Tolumonas auensis DSM 9187: one gene and its partner. The protein of the gene in region 1 binds, or shares a complex with, the protein of each later gene. Links are inferred from orthologs where the notes say so. Each region holds a gene or a part of one and is shown on either strand. Other genes may lie near its edges.

Evidence for each region. Proteins that work in one complex are often made in the same cells at the same time.
Region 2: the proteins of uvrA (region 1) and mfd are in contact, whole or in part, in a crystal structure (PDB 4DFC), measured with the Escherichia coli proteins. The link is inferred for Tolumonas auensis DSM 9187 from one-to-one orthologs.

The regions. Positions count from the first base shown.
Region 1 is NC_012691.1:257,379-265,051, reverse strand. What follows is about bases 2,452-5,871. They hold uvrA (excinuclease ABC subunit UvrA), read right to left. Parts: upstream 5,487-5,871; coding sequence 2,652-5,486; downstream 2,452-2,651. Other genes in these bases: ssb (single-stranded DNA-binding protein), read left to right, coding at 5,679-5,871; TOLA_RS01235 (D-alanine--D-alanine ligase), read left to right, coding at 2,452-2,586. In the rest of the region: TOLA_RS01245 (DMT family transporter), read left to right, coding at 1-812; TOLA_RS01240 (hypothetical protein), read right to left, coding at 789-1,460; more of TOLA_RS01235, read left to right, coding at 1,594-2,451; more of ssb, read left to right, coding at 5,872-6,254; TOLA_RS01220 (bifunctional 4-hydroxy-2-oxoglutarate aldolase/2-dehydro-3-deoxy-phosphogluconate aldolase), read right to left, coding at 6,446-7,093; edd (phosphogluconate dehydratase), read right to left, coding at 7,109-7,673. UniProt on the Escherichia coli protein: The UvrABC repair system catalyzes the recognition and processing of DNA lesions. UvrA is an ATPase and a DNA-binding protein. A damage recognition complex composed of 2 UvrA and 2 UvrB subunits scans DNA for abnormalities.
Region 2 is NC_012691.1:2,453,674-2,461,945, reverse strand. What follows is about bases 2,583-6,601. They hold mfd (transcription-repair coupling factor), read right to left. Parts: upstream 6,236-6,601; coding sequence 2,783-6,235; downstream 2,583-2,782. Other genes in these bases: TOLA_RS11370 (lipoprotein-releasing ABC transporter permease subunit), read left to right, coding at 6,401-6,601; pnp (polyribonucleotide nucleotidyltransferase), read left to right, coding at 2,583-2,651. Also shown: rpsO (30S ribosomal protein S15), read left to right, coding at 38-307; more of pnp, read left to right, coding at 489-2,582; more of TOLA_RS11370, read left to right, coding at 6,602-7,636; lipoprotein-releasing ABC transporter ATP-binding protein LolD, read left to right, coding at 7,629-8,272. UniProt on the Escherichia coli protein: Couples transcription and DNA repair by recognizing RNA polymerase (RNAP) stalled at DNA lesions. Mediates ATP-dependent release of RNAP and its truncated transcript from the DNA, and recruitment of nucleotide excision repair machinery to the damaged site.

The DNA of each region.
Region 1 (7,673 bases):
TCGTCAAGCTCGCCTACCGCTATGGTGTTGATGGCACCACGCTGGTGACCATCCGCCTGTTATTGGTCTTACCATTAATCGCCACCATGCGTCTGCTGCGAAAGTCACCGGCCACTGCCTTATCATGGCATGACCGCGGCATGATCATTCTGCTGGGCTTACTCGGTTATTACTTATCCAGTCTGCTGGATTTTCTCGGGCTGGAAACCGTCAGTGCCAGTATCGAACGCCTGATCTTGTGTTTATACCCCACGCTGACCGTGTTGCTTTCCGCCTGGCTGATGAAAACCAGCATCAGCCGTCGTATGTGGTCGGCAATGGCGCTGACCTATTGCGGCATGGTGCTGGTGCTGACGCCTGATTTTGCCGGTGCACGGCTGGATCTGCTCGGAATATTCTTTGTGGTCGCCAGTACGGTCACCTATGCGTTTTATCTGACCTGGAGCCCTGCTGTCATCAGGCGGATTGGCGCCATGCGTTTTGCCGAGCTCGGCCTGACCATCTCGGCACTGGCGATGTTTGTACATTATCTGCTGACCCGCCCTGTAGAGACATTGCTCCATCAACCCTTACCCGTCTGGGGTTATGGCATGATCATGGCGCTGGTCGCCACCGTGTTACCTATTTATGCGCTGGCGGCGGCGATGGCGCGCATCGGCGCGGGGAAAACCGCGCTGATAGGCAGCGTTGGCCCCATCCTCACCATCTTCCTGAGTATCGGTATTCTGGATGAACACCTGAGCCCGGTTCAGTGGGCAGGTGTCTGTGTGGTGTTAACCGGGATCTGGCTAGTCGGACAGCGAAAAACCTGACGGACCGCGCAACGACACCATCAATTTCGCAAACCCCCGCGCATATTCACGATGGGTCAGCTGGTCGATCTGCGGCCAGCGTTCCATCGGCAGAAAAGCATATTCCCGACTGGTCTGTACCTCACTGCCATGCAACGCGACCCAGCGCGGGTTGTAGCGCCGCTGAGCAGTTTTATCCCAGCGCAACGCCTGCACCATCGCACGTTCCATTTCGGCCGGATGACTGAGCGCATACGCGGAAATGCCGGTGCCAAACTGTTCGCTGAGTTTGGTTACCCCTTGCTGCACCGACGGATCCAGCGACTTGTTAGCATCGCTGCGGGCACGCAATTGCGCGGTATAGAACCAGAACATCGCATCGTGATAGTGCTGTTGCTGATACAGCTGATAGGCCAGCGCAAACAATACCGGCGGTGTCACCTCATTCGGCTTGGTCTGCACAGCAATTACCGTCTCCGGCTTTCCCTGCAGCAGCTCATCGACCTGCCGCCGCGTGGTTTCCAGCGGTAATAACCGATATTCCCCCTGCGGTTGCAACACCGGAGAGGCGGCTTCTTGTGCACATCCGGCCAGAAGACTGACCAGCAATAATCCACCTGCTTTCTGCCACATAATACGTTCCTGTTCTGCCAGCAAAGAGTAATACATGACTCCCGGATCCGGCGCCAATTACCGGGAAATGTGTCCGAAGGCTTTGCCCTGCCGGATCAGGCTTGTTAGACTGCGGACATGCGGCCGCCGGGAGCGGGCGACCCACCAGCCAATTGTAAAGGATATTAAGATGAAACACCTTCACGTACTGCTGCTGTGCGGCGGTGGCGGCAGTGAGCATGAGATTTCTCTGCTGAGTGCTAACTATCTGGAAAGCCAGCTGAAAGAGCTGGCCGAAGTCAGCGTGACCCGCGTTGAACTATTCCCGGATCACTGGCAGACCAACGATGGCCGTTCCTGCCATCTGGGTATGGATCGTCAGCTGCATTTCGCCAACGAAGCCAAACCCGTTGATTTCGTGGTGCCTTGTATTCACGGCTTCCCTGGTGAAACCGGTGATATTCAGTCGATGCTGGAATTGATCGGCCTGCCTTATCTGGGCTGTGGCTCCGAAGGCAGCAAACTTTGCTTTAACAAAGTCAGTACCAAGCTGTGGTTATCCGCGCTGGATATTCCGAACACGCCGTTTCTGTTCCTGTCTGATAACAATGAAGCCGCACATGCGCAGGCACATACCGCATTCCGTAACTGGGGCGCCGTATTTGTTAAGGCCGCCAGTCAGGGCTCTTCCGTGGGTTGCTATAAAGTAACCGATGCCGCCAAACTGTCTGAAGCGGTGAATGCCGCCTTTGGTTATTCCGATCAGGTGCTGGTTGAAAAAGCCGTTCGCCCACGCGAGCTGGAAGTCGCCGTTTACCGTTATAACGACCAGCTGGTCGCAACCCGTCCGGGTGAAATCGCCACACCAAGCGACAGCTTCTACAGCTATGAAGAAAAATACAGTTCAGGCAGTAATTCAACGACTTATCTGGAAGCGCCGGGTCTGAGCGATGCACAGATCAGCACCATTCGTGAATATGCACTGAAAGCCTTCACTCAGCTGGGCTTAAAAGATCTGTCGCGTATCGATTTCTTCCTGACCGAAGATAACGAGATCCTGCTGAACGAAATCAACACCTTCCCGGGGATGACCCCGATCTCCATGTTCCCGAAACTGCTGGAACATCATGGTGATAACTTCAAACAATTCCTGGAAGGCATTATTCGCAGCACAGTGAAATAATTTCGCCGGATACAGAAAGACAAAGGGCCGGTTATGACACCGGCCCTTTTTATTGCGCTTTTTTATTATGCCCGGTCGCGTTCCAGCAGCGGTTTCAGGAAACGGGCAGTATGCGATTCGGCACACTCAGCGACCTGTTCCGGTGTGCCTTCCGTGAGGATCATCCCGCCACCCGAGCCGCCTTCCGGTCCCAGATCGACAATCCAGTCCGCGGTTTTAATCACATCCAGATTGTGTTCGATGATCACAATGGTATTACCATTATCACGCAGTTTTTCCAGTACATTCAGCAACTGTTGAATATCGTGGAAATGCAGACCCGTGGTTGGTTCATCCAGAATATACAAGGTCTGGCCGGTATCGCGTTTCGACAACTCTTTTGCCAGTTTGACGCGCTGCGCTTCACCACCGGAGAGTGTTGTCGCCGACTGACCGAGGCGAATATAAGACAGCCCCACCTCCATCAGCGTCTGTAACTTCCGCGCCAGCGCCGGTACCGCATCAAAGAATGCCCGCGCATCCTCGACCGTCATATCCAGCACTTCGTGAATGGTCTTACCTTTATATGTTACTTCCAGTGTTTCACGGTTATAGCGTTTGCCCTTACAGACATCACAGGGTACATACACATCCGGCAGGAAGTGCATCTCCACCTTGATCACGCCGTCACCCTGACAAGCCTCGCAACGCCCACCTTTGACGTTAAACGAGAAACGCCCCGGCGCATAACCCCGCGAACGCGCTTCCTGCGTCGCCGCAAACAACTCACGGATCGGTGTAAACAGCCCGGTATAGGTTGCCGGATTCGAACGCGGCGTCCGACCAATCGGGCTCTGGTCGATATCCACAACCTTGTCCAGATAGTCCATCCCCTGAATATCCAGATACGGCGCTGGCTTCTCAACCGTGGCACCGTTCAAATCACGGTGCGCAATACGGAACAAAGTATCGTTGATCAACGTCGATTTACCGGAACCGGACACCCCGGTGACACAGGTCATCACGCCGACAGGAATATGCAAATCGACTTTTTTCAGGTTGTTACCACTGGCACCCAGCAGCTTCAGCCATTTGTCACCGGTGGGACGACGCTCTGCCGGGATCGCAATCTTCTTGCGTCCGGAGAGATATTCACCGGTCACTGAATCCGGATTTGCCATGACCTCAGCCGGTGTGCCCTGCGCCACAATCACACCGCCATGCACCCCTGCCCCCGGACCGATATCGACCACGTAGTCCGCATGACGAATGGCATCTTCGTCATGTTCAACCACGATTACGGTGTTACCGAGATTACGCAGATGGAACAGAGTACCCAGCAAGCGTTCATTGTCACGCTGATGCAGACCGATGGACGGTTCATCCAGCACATACATCACCCCGACCAGGCCGGCCCCAATCTGGCTCGCCAGACGAATACGCTGTGCTTCACCACCGGAGAGTGTTTCCGCGGAACGGGACAAGGAAAGGTAGTTCAGGCCGACATTCACCAGAAAACCGAGACGTTCAATAATCTCTTTCAGGATTTTCTCGGCAATTTGCGCCCGCTGACCGTCCAGCTGCAGGTTCCGGAAGAAGTTCAGGGCTTCCCCGATCGACATTTCGGAAACCTGCGGCAACGTCACGCCCGTCACATACACATGACGCGCTTCCTGACGCAAACGGCTGCCCTGACAGCTCGGACAGGGCTGATTGGCGATATATTTCGCCAGCTCTTCGCGCACACTGTTGGATTCGGTTTCGCGGTAGCGACGCTCCATATTATGCAGCACGCCTTCAAACGGGTGATTGCGCACCACCACATCACCACGATCGTTCATGTAACGGAATTCTATCGCGGTGTGGCCACTGCCGTGCAGCACCACTTTTTTCGCTTGCGGACTCAGCGCATCAAACGGTTCATCCAGATCAAACTTGTAATGATCAGCGACCGATTTCAGCATCTGGAAGTAATAAAAACTGCGTTTATCCCAGCCACGGATCGCGCCGCCGGTCAGACTCAGTTCCGGATTGGTCACCACTTTATGCGGATCAAAATATTGCTGCACACCCAAGCCATCACAGCTCGGACAGGCACCGGCCGGGTTGTTGAACGAGAACAGCCGCGGTTCCAGTTCACTCAGGGAATAGCCGCATTCCGGACAGGCGAAGTTCGCGGAGAAAATCAGCGGTTGCGCTTTGTCATCGTCCATATCCGCAACATAAACCAGTCCGCCGGATAAATGCAGTGCCGTTTCAAAGGATTCAGCCAGACGCAGTTGCAGATCCGGCCGGACTTTGAAGCGATCGACCACCACTTCGATGGTATGTTTCTTCTGCAGTTCCAGTGTTGGCGGGTCAGAAAGATCACAGACCTCACCATCAATGCGGGCGCGGATATAACCCTGCGCGGCCAGACTTTCCAGCAGCTGCTTATGCTCCCCTTTACGGTTACGCACCACCGGCGCCAGAATCATCATCTTGCGGTTTTCCGGCTCCGCCAGCACCCGATCCACCATCTGGCTGATCGTTTGTGCTGCCAGCGGCAAGTCGTGTTCCGGGCAACGAGGTTCACCTACGCGGGCATACAGCAAGCGCAGGTAATCGTAGATTTCGGTGATAGTGCCGACGGTGGAACGCGGGTTATGCGAAGTGGATTTCTGTTCGATGGAGATCGCCGGCGATAAGCCTTCGATATGATCCACATCGGGTTTTTCCATCAGGCTTAAGAACTGACGTGCGTAGGCAGAAAGGGATTCAACATAACGGCGCTGCCCCTCCGCATATAATGTGTCGAAAGCCAGCGATGATTTGCCAGAACCGGAAAGACCGGTGATTACAATCAACTTGTCACGCGGCAGCGTCAGATTGATATTTTTCAGATTATGGGTACGTGCGCCCCGTATCTCGATCTTGTCCATAGAATGCCAGCTGTGAACCATATCAAAACTTAAGTATGGCATAGCCAGCACTGGATGAATAGCCAGTATTGCTGCAAATATGTTAATGTCCGGCCCGCAAACTATTTACGGCCTGTCATAGCTGTCGATCTGACTTTAGGGACGATTATTGCTAAGATAGGTAGCTATAGAATTCGAATTTTTACGGAGCAGATCATGGCCAGAGGCGTAAATAAAGTCATCATCGTTGGCAATCTGGGTCAGGACCCGGAAGTGCGCTATATGCCAAACGGCAATGCGGTAGCCAATATCACTGTTGCCACCAGCGAAAGCTGGAAAGACCAGCAAGGTCAAATGCAGGAACGCACTGAATGGCATCGGATCGTGCTGTACCGTCGTCTGGCTGAAATCGCTGGTGAATATCTGCGTAAAGGCTCGAAAGTTTATCTGGAAGGTCGTCTGCAAACCCGTGAATGGCAGGATCCGCAAGGCCAGAAACGCTACACCACCGAAATCATCGCCAATGAAATGCAGATGCTGGATGGTCGTGGCGCAGGTGCTCCACAACAAGGTGGCAATATGGGTGCTCCGGCACAGCAACCACAACAAGGTAACTGGGGCCGTCCATCCGCTCCGGCAGCAGCAGCTCCACAGGGCGGCGCAACCCCGGGTTACGCACCGCAGCAAGCCGCACCACAAGGTAGCTATACTCCGGCACCAGCACCGGCACAGCAGCAGCCAACCTATAACGAACCGCCAATGGATTTCGATGACGATATTCCGTTCTGACGAATACCTTAGAGTTAATTTGTAAAGATTAGATATAAATAATATTTTATTTCAGTAACTTATAACAAAGTTTACCGTTTTTCACATTGAAGTTCTGTAAACTTTTTTAGTTATACTTAGGTTATGTCATACCTGTAGAAGGTGCGAACAAGTACTCTATTCCCTGAACCGATGACTTGTTCGCATATTTCTTAGCGCCTTAAACTATTTACTAGCTCCACAGCTTTTTGGGTCAATTCGGTAATGGTTGCCCAATCGCCCGTATTGATGGCATCGGCTGGCAACATCCAGGTGCCACCCACAGTAGCAACACAACCTAAAGCAACATAATCTGCTACGTTTTTCGGGCTCACGCCACCTGTGGGGCAGAATTTCACTTGTGCCAAGGGGGCTGCAATTGCTTTCAGTGCAGCAGCGCCGCCATTCGCTTCCGCTGGGAAGAACTTCAGGTGATCATAACCCAGCTCTAAGGCGGTCATGATTTCCGAGGGTGTCGCCACACCCGGAATCAACGGGGACGGACCTTTTTTCGCATGCTCCATCAGCGTACGGGTATAGCCGGGAGAGATGATAAACTTCGCCCCCGCTTCAACCGCTGCATCATATTGTTCCGGTGTCAGTACCGTTCCAGCGCCAACCTGCGTTTCAGGTAATGCGGCCGCAATGGCACGGATTGCATCGAGTGCAGCCGGGGTCCGCAGGGTAATTTCAAACACGGTGATCCCACCTTCTGCCAGTGCTTTTGCCATCGGCACTGCATCTTCCACACGTTTGATCACCATTACCGGAACCACCGGGGAAGCAGCGAATACCGCTGCTGGTTCAACTTGCCAGCTCATACAGGCTCCTGTCTGTTAGCCCAAATAATTAAAAATCGTTGCGCCTTGCTCCGCACCGGAAACAACCTGACGGAATACGGAAAACAGTTCGCGGCCTGAACCAAAATGCTCACGGGTTAAGTCCACCTGAGCCGGTGCACGCGCCTGAATGTCGGTCAATACATCGATTTTGCCATTGGCAGCATCCACTCGAATGACATCACCGGTAGCAATTTTAGCTAATGGTCCGCCACGTTGTGCTTCCGGTGACATATGGATCACTGCCGGTACTTTCCCTGACGCACCAGAAAGGCGACCATCAGTGACTAAAGCTACCTTTAAGCCGGCTTTCATCAGGTTACCCAGAACAGGCATCAGTTTATGTAACTCCGGCATCCCGTTCGCAGCCGGGCCGTTGAAACGCACGACAATCACCACATCAGAAGTAAATTCACCTGCGTGATAGGCTTTCTCCACATCGTGTTGAGACTCAAACACACGGGCAGGCGCTTCAATAAAGTGATGTTCCGGTGCAACCGCACTGATTTTAATGACGCCACGACCGAGGTTTCCGTCGACGACTTTCAGACCACCCTGCGCA
Region 2 (8,272 bases), 2.2 Mb from region 1 along the record:
TGATCGGCTCACAGTCCATTAAACTCAGGAGTACACTATGTCACTAAATGCTGAAACTAAAGCCAAGATCGTTGCTGATTTCTCTCGCGGTACCAATGACACTGGCTCGCCAGAAGTTCAGGTTGCCCTGCTGACTGCTCAGATCAACCATCTGCAAGGCCACTTCTCAGTACATTCTAAAGATCACCACGGCCGTCGTGGTCTGCTGCGTATGGTTTCTCAGCGTCGTAAACTGCTGGATTACCTGAAACGCAAAGATGATGCGCGTTACAAAGATCTGATCTCTAAACTGGGTCTGCGTCGCTAATTCATACTTAGTGATTACTAATAAAAGGAGGCTTTTGCCTCCTTTTGTTTTTTCGTGACAGAAATGACAATTCCGCCAGAATTATATCTGAAGTCGATCTATCCCTAATTACCTATTGTGCTCGCCTTCAGCTATAATAAGCGCGCATTTTGAGCGACGAAATTAATAAAAGGAAATTCACGTGAATCCTATTGTAAAAACCTTCCCATATGGCCAGCACACTGTAACGATTGAAACAGGTGTTATGGCTCGTCAGGCAACTGCAGCTGTTATGGTCAGCATGGATGATACTGCAGTATTAGTAACTGTTGTTGGTAAAAAAGAAGCTGTTGAAGGTCGCGATTTTTTCCCGCTGACTGTTAACTATCAAGAGCGTACCTACGCAGCAGGCCGTATTCCGGGTGGTTTTTTCAAACGCGAAGGTCGCCCAAGCGAAGGTGAAACACTGACTGCCCGTCTGATTGACCGTCCTATTCGTCCTCTGTTCCCGGAAGGCTTCCTGAATGAAGTTCAGGTTGTGGCCACTGTTATGTCAGTAAATCCGGCGGTATCTCCGGATATCGTAGCGATGATCGGTACTTCTGCTGCGCTGGCTATTTCTGGTATCCCATTCAATGGTCCAATTGGTGCTGCCCGCGTTGGTTATATCAATGATCAATACATTCTGAACCCATCTGTTGTTGAGTTGCAGGAAAGCAAGCTGGATCTGGTTGTTGCTGGTACTGCAGCTGCCGTTCTGATGGTTGAGTCTGAAGCTGCTATCCTGCCGGAAGAAGTGATGCTCGGCGCGGTGGTTTATGGTCACGACCAACTGCAAACTGTTATCAAAGCAGTCAATGAATTTGCTGCTGAAGTTGGCACAAAACCTTGGAATTGGGTTGCGCCAGCAGCAAACGTAACACTGAAAGCAAAAATTGCTGAGCTGGCTGTTGCTGCAATTGGTGAAGCTTACCGTATTACTGAAAAAGCAGTGCGTTATGACGCGATTTCCGCATTGAAACAACGCATTGTTGCTGAAATTGTTGCTGCTGATGAAACTCAGGATGCAGGCGAAGTTGCTGATCTGTTCCATGAACTGGAAAGCGATGTTGTTCGTGGTCGTATTCTGCGTGGTGAACCGCGTATCGATGGCCGTGATCCACAAATGATCCGTGCTCTGAGCGTGGGTACCGGTGTTCTGCCACGTGTTCATGGTTCTGCACTGTTTACCCGTGGTGAAACACAGGCTCTGGTAGCTTGTACTCTGGGTACCGAACGTGATGCGCAAACCATTGATGAAATCACTGGTGAACGTACCGACCGTTTCATGCTGCATTACAACTTCCCACCATACTGTGTGGGTGAAACCGGCATGATGGGTTCACCTAAACGTCGGGAAATCGGTCATGGCCGTTTAGCTCGTCGTGGTGTGTCTGCTGTTATCCCTTCACAGGCTGAGTTCCCTTATGTTGTTCGTGTGGTTTCTGAAATCACCGAATCTAACGGTTCTTCTTCCATGGCTTCTGTGTGTGGTACTTCTCTGGCTCTGATGGATGCGGGTGTACCAATCAAAGCATCTGTGGCCGGTATCGCAATGGGTCTGGTAAAAGAAGGCGACAGCTTTGTTGTTCTGTCTGACATTCTGGGTGATGAAGATCATCTGGGCGACATGGACTTTAAAGTAGCTGGTACTTCTGAAGGTGTTACTGCATTGCAGATGGACATCAAAATTGAAGGTATCACTAAAGAAATCATGCAGATCGCACTGAAACAGGCTCGTGATGCGCGTTTGCACATCCTGACTGTAATGGACAAAGCGATCGGTGTTGCACGTGATGATATCTCTGATTTCGCACCTCGCATTCACACCATCAAAATCAATCCAGAGAAGATCAAAGACGTGATCGGTAAAGGCGGTTCTGTGATCCGTGCTCTGACTGAAGAAACCGGCACCACTATCGAGCTGGAAGATGATGGTACAGTGAAGATTGCTGCGGTAAGCGGTGAAGCTGCTCAGGAAGCGATCCGTCGCATTCAGGCGCTGACTGCTGACGTTGAAATCGGTCGTATCTACGAAGGTAAAGTAACTCGTCTGGCTGAATTCGGTGCGTTTGTGAACATTCTGCCAGGTAAAGATGGTCTGGTTCATATTTCACAAATCACTGATGAACGTGTGAAAGATGTTTCCGACTACCTGAAGGTAGGCGACATGGTTCGCACTAAAGTACTGGAAGTAGACCGTCAGGGCCGTATCCGTCTGTCTATCAAAGAAGCCAAACGTGATGAACTGCCTGCTGCTGAATCAGTAGCTGAATCTGCACCAGCACAGGAAGCTGTGGTTGAACAGGTTCCGATGACAGAATAAGCATCACTATTTATTGTTGCTCATAATAATCAGGACGCTTTTAGCGTCCTGATTTTTTTGTCTGTCAGAGTTGATTGAATTCGTTATCAGGCGATCCCTTCAATAATTGTTGGGATCGCCTGATAAGATGATTAAAGCTGATTCGTTGCAAACGAAGTCAGTATTTGCTCGACCAGTGAGAAACGGGTTTTGGCATCAGCGCTGGGCAGATTAAATCGCAGACGGGCCGGACCATCCATGCGGTACAGTCGTGGCTGACTCTGTATCAGGCCAACGATGAACACTGGATTGATCTTTGTTTCCTGACTGAAATCAATAAAGCCACCACGATCACCAATTTCGATACGTTTAAGACCTAATGGTTTCGCCAGTAAGCGGAAACGTGAAATCTGGATCAGATTTTGAGCTGACTGAGGTAACAGACCAAAACGGTCGATCAGCTCGATTTTCAATTCATCAATCTCTTCCTGGGTATTACAGCTGGCAATGCGCTTGTAGATGGACAAACGCATGTTTACGTCCGGAATATAGTCATCCGGCAGTAAGGCCGGAACCCGTAGTTCGATATCCGTATGATCAGAAAGCAGCTGATCCAGAGACGGTTCTTTGCCTTCCTTCAATGAATTGACTGCCTGCTCCAGCATTTCCATATAGAGGGTAAAGCCGATAGATTCGATCTGTCCGCTTTGTTCATCGCCTAGCAGTTCTCCTGCGCCACGGATCTCAAGATCGTGTGTTGCCAGCACAAAGCCAGCACCCAGATCTTCCAGTGACTCGATTGCTTCGAGACGTTTTACCGCATCTTTGGTCATCTGTTTAGGATGCGGCGTTAACAAGTAGGCATAAGCCTGATGGTGTGATCGACCGACACGGCCCCGGAGCTGATGTAACTGAGCCAAACCTAAATTATCAGCGCGATCCATGATGATGGTATTCGCACTGGGTACGTCGATGCCGGTTTCAATGATGGTTGTGCAAACCAGCAGGTTATAACGCTGATGATAAAAATCGGTCATGACCCGCTCCAGATCCCGTTCGCGCATTTGTCCATGGGCAATCGCAATCCGGGCTTCAGGTATCAATTCGCTGAGCAGTGCCGCAGTCTGGTCAATAGTTTCAACATTGTTATGCAGGTAGTAGACCTGACCACCACGTTTCAGTTCACGCAGGATAGCTTCGCGAACAACCGCTTTATCGTACTGGCGGACAAATGTTTTGATTGCGAGTCGCTTAGCCGGAGGTGTTGCTATTACTGACAGGTCGCGCATACCGGACAACGCCATGTTCAGCGTGCGCGGAATTGGTGTTGCGGTCAGGGTCAGAATATCCACATCGGCCCGCAATGCTTTGATTTTTTCTTTCTGACGGACACCGAAGCGGTGTTCTTCATCTACTACCAGTAGACCGAGATCCTTGAAACGAATATCCTCGGACAGCAGTTTATGTGTGCCGATAATGATATCGATTTTGCCTTCTGCCAGTGCTTCCATCGCGGCTTTCTGCTCTTTGGCACTTTTGAAACGACTCATCACCTCGATATTGACCGGCCAGTTGGCAAACCGATCGCGGAAGTTTTCGTAATGTTGTTGTGCCAGCAAGGTGGTAGGTACCAGCACGGCAACCTGCTTACCGGCATGGACGGCAACAAAGGTTGCCCGCATGGCCACTTCGGTTTTTCCGAAGCCGACGTCGCCACAAACCAGGCGATCCATGGCTTTAGCCTGACACATATCACCCAGCACTGAGTTAATGGCATTCAGCTGATCCGGTGTTTCCTCAAATGGGAAACCGGCTGCAAATTTACTGTAGGCCTGTTTGTCATGCCTGAATGCAAGCCCCGGTCTGGCCGCTCGTTTGGCATAGACATCAAGCAGTTCTGCTGCGACATCCCGGATTTTCTCAACGGCTTTTTTCCGGGCTTTCAGCCATGTTTCACCGCCTAATTTATGCAGGGGCGGGTTTTCACTGCCACTGTACCGGCTGATCAAATGCAAAGAGGTGACCGGGACATATAGTTTGTCGGCGCCGGCATATTCCAGTGTCAGATATTCAGCGGCAATACCGCCAGCATCTATGGTTTGCAGCCCGAGATAACGGCCAACCCCGTGATCAAGATGGACGACCGGTTGACCAATCGTTAATTCGGCCAGATTTCGTACGATAGCTTCGCTGTTGGTACTGGATTTTTTATCACGCCGACGGCGTTGTACAACTTTCTGCCCAAACAGTTCATTTTCACAGACCAGTGCGATACCCGCATCCGGCAGGATAAAACCATGTTCCAGCGGACTAACAATAATGGCATGCTGAGCAGTACCGCTGGCGAACTCATCGAATGAGTTCAGGATCGGCAATTTGAGTTGCAGTGGAGCCAGCAGCTCAAGTAAGGCTTCGCGGCGGCCTTCTGATTCCACCGAGAATAATATCCGGCCACCGAACAGGCTTAAAAAGCGTTGCAGTGCTTCCAGTGGTTCCTGTTGTTTCGCTTCTATTGTTAATTCTGGTAACGCATTGACCGGTAAATTAACCCGCCCGGCTTTTTCTTCTGCCGGTAATGTCTGGCAGTGAATTTGTGTCCGTTCTTTCAGAATGCCAAACAGCTGATCCACCGGCAAATAAAGCGTCGCGGGTGGTAGCAGCGGACGGCTTAAGTCATAACGGCGATCTTCATAGCGTTGCTGCACATCCAGCCAGAATTGTTCACTGGCCTGCTGAATATCGCCAACAGTCAGAATCAGACTGGAAGAGGGGAGATAGTCCAGCAGTGTAGCGGTCTGCTCAAAAAACAGCGGCAGATAGTATTCAATTCCTGCAGGCCATAATCCTTTACTGACCTGCTGGTAGACTGAGTCAGGTGCACGACTGGCGTCAAACAGTTCACGGAAACGCTGACGGAAGCCATCGATCGCATGTTTATCGGTAGGGAATTCGTGAGCGGGTAACAGGCGAACTTCTTTGACTGGATCATGTGAGCGCTGAGTATCCGGATCAAAGGCACGGATGGTATCAACTTCATCATCAAAGAAATCAATACGGTAAGGCTGCGATGAGCCCATAGGGAACAGGTCGAGCAGGGAGCCTCGGGCTGCGTATTCCCCATGCTCCAGTACCTGCTCGACGGCATTGTAGCCGGCATGTTCAAGCCGCTGCCGCAGATTGTGTAAATCGAGTTTATCACCGGGTTTGACCAGCAGACTGTAACCGTCAATGAAACCGGCAGGTGCTGTCCGGAGCATCAGTGTCGCTACCGGCAGGATCAGCAGACCTTGTTTCATCCTAGGAAGATGATAAAGGGTTTCTATACGCTGAGAGATAATATCCTGATGTGGTGAGAAGGTATCGTAAGGCAATGTTTCCCAGTCAGGAAACAACCGTACCGGAATGTTGTTCTCTTTGAGCAGAAAGCTGATCTCCTGCTCCAGATATAAGGCAGTTGGTGTGTCATTCACAACCAGCACTACCGGGTGATTTTGCGTTGTTACCAGCTCAGCAATCGCCAGAGAAAGACTGCTGCCATTTAATTGTCCGAAGGTAAGACGCTGATTCGCTTTTGCGTTCAGAGAAAAAGTAAAGTAATTGGTCATCAGTCAGATTCAGGTTAGTTAATGTTTTATTTTTGCCGGGTCACACGGATCGACAAACAGTGCAACACACTAAAATATTGCTCGCTCAAGGAGAACCTCTTGTTGAGCGGATGTCTTACCTTTATTATCCGCTAACTCTTGGATTGCGCAACGCTTGGAAACAGCGTGAAATCACTCATTTTTCAACCTATCAGTCTGGCGATTGGCCTGCGGTATGCCGGTGCCAGAGGTGATAATCGATTCGCTTCTTTTATCTCCATATTTTCAACCTTTGGTATTGCGATCGGTGTCATGGCGCTGATCGTGGTTAGTTCGGTCATGAATGGTTTTGAAGCACAGCTGAAAGACCGCATTTTAGGGGTTGTTCCGCATGGTGTGATCACGACCGCATCAGGTCAGTTACCTGAATGGCAGCAATATCAGCAGATTGTGACTAAGTTACCCCATGTGCAGGCGGCAGCTCCTTTTATTACCACCGAAGGGATGGTGCAAAGTCCGGGGAGTCTGGCACCGATCGCATTGCAGGGTGTGAATCCACAGAATTATCCGCAGCAGGATCTGTTGCGCCAGACGCTGGGTGATACGGCTCTGGAGCGTCTGGTTCCCGGCAAATTTAATATTATTCTGGGTGGGGCTCTGGCACAGAAGCTAGGGGTTCTGCCGGGCGATAAAGTGCGGGTGCTGGTCAGCGAAGGCAGCCGTTTTACCCCGATGGGTCGAGTACCATCGCAGCGGTTATTTAATGTTGTGGCTTTGTTTGATGTCGGTTCTCCGGTTGATGATCAGATTGCATTGATTCATCTGGATGATGCCCGTCGCTTACTACGCTATCCCGCAGAAAATGTTACCGGCTGGCGAGTATGGCTGGATGATGCTTTCCAGACGGAAGATATTGCCCAAACATCGCTGCCGTCTTCACTGATATTTCAGGACTGGCGCAAGGAACGGGGAGAGTTGTTCCGGGCTGTTGCTATGGAAAAAAACATCATGAGCATGATGCTGGTGCTGATCATTCTGGTGGCTACTTTCAATATTCTTTCTTCTCTGGTGATGGTGGTGCTGGATAAACAAGGGGAAGTAGCGATCCTGCGGACCATGGGAATGCAAAGTAAAACCGTGATGAAGATCTTCATGGTTCAGGGGATCTGGAGCGGTGTGCTGGGCGGGGTATTCGGTGCATTCGGCGGGGTTATTCTTACCCATTATCTGAACCCGGTATTACGGGTTCTCGGGCTTAATTTATATATGGATGCCGGCGGAAGCGGATTACCGGTAGAAATGCAGGTATCGCAGGTGTTGCTGATTGCATCCGGAGCATTACTGATGAGTTTTATGGCGACGCTTTATCCTGCCTATCGTGCAGCTCATATTCGTCCGGCGGAGGCGTTACGTTATGAATAATATCCTGTTGCATTGTCAGGATCTGGTGAAGATTTATCACGAAGGCGCTGTAGAGACACCGGTATTACGGGGGATTAATCTGTCAGTACTGCAAAAAGAGATGCTGGCGATAGTCGGGAGTTCCGGTTCCGGGAAAAGTACGTTGCTGCATCTTCTGGGGGCACTGGATACACCGACTCTGGGGACGGTGTTTTTTGATCAGCAGGATATTTATCAGTGGACCAGTCAGCAGCAGGCACAGTTCCGTAACCGGCAATTAGGTTTTGTCTATCAGTTTCATCACTTGCTGGGAGAATTCACCGCACTGGAAAATGCGGCGATGCCTTTGCTGATTGGCGGTATGGCAGTAAAACAAGCGACACAGAAGGCTGCTGAGATGCTGGAACGGGTCGGCTTGTCGCATCGTGTTGAACATCGTCCGGCGGAATTATCCGGTGGTGAACGGCAGCGTGTGGCCATTGCCCGTGCGTTGGTTAATCAGCCCCGGCTGGTATTGGCCGATGAACCAACAGGTAATCTGGATCATAAAAGTGCCACTGCGATTTATGAACTGATGTGTCAGTTAAACCGTGAGTTAGGCACTGCGTTTGTCGTCGTTACGCACGATCGTGAGCTGGCCGGTAAATTACACCGTCA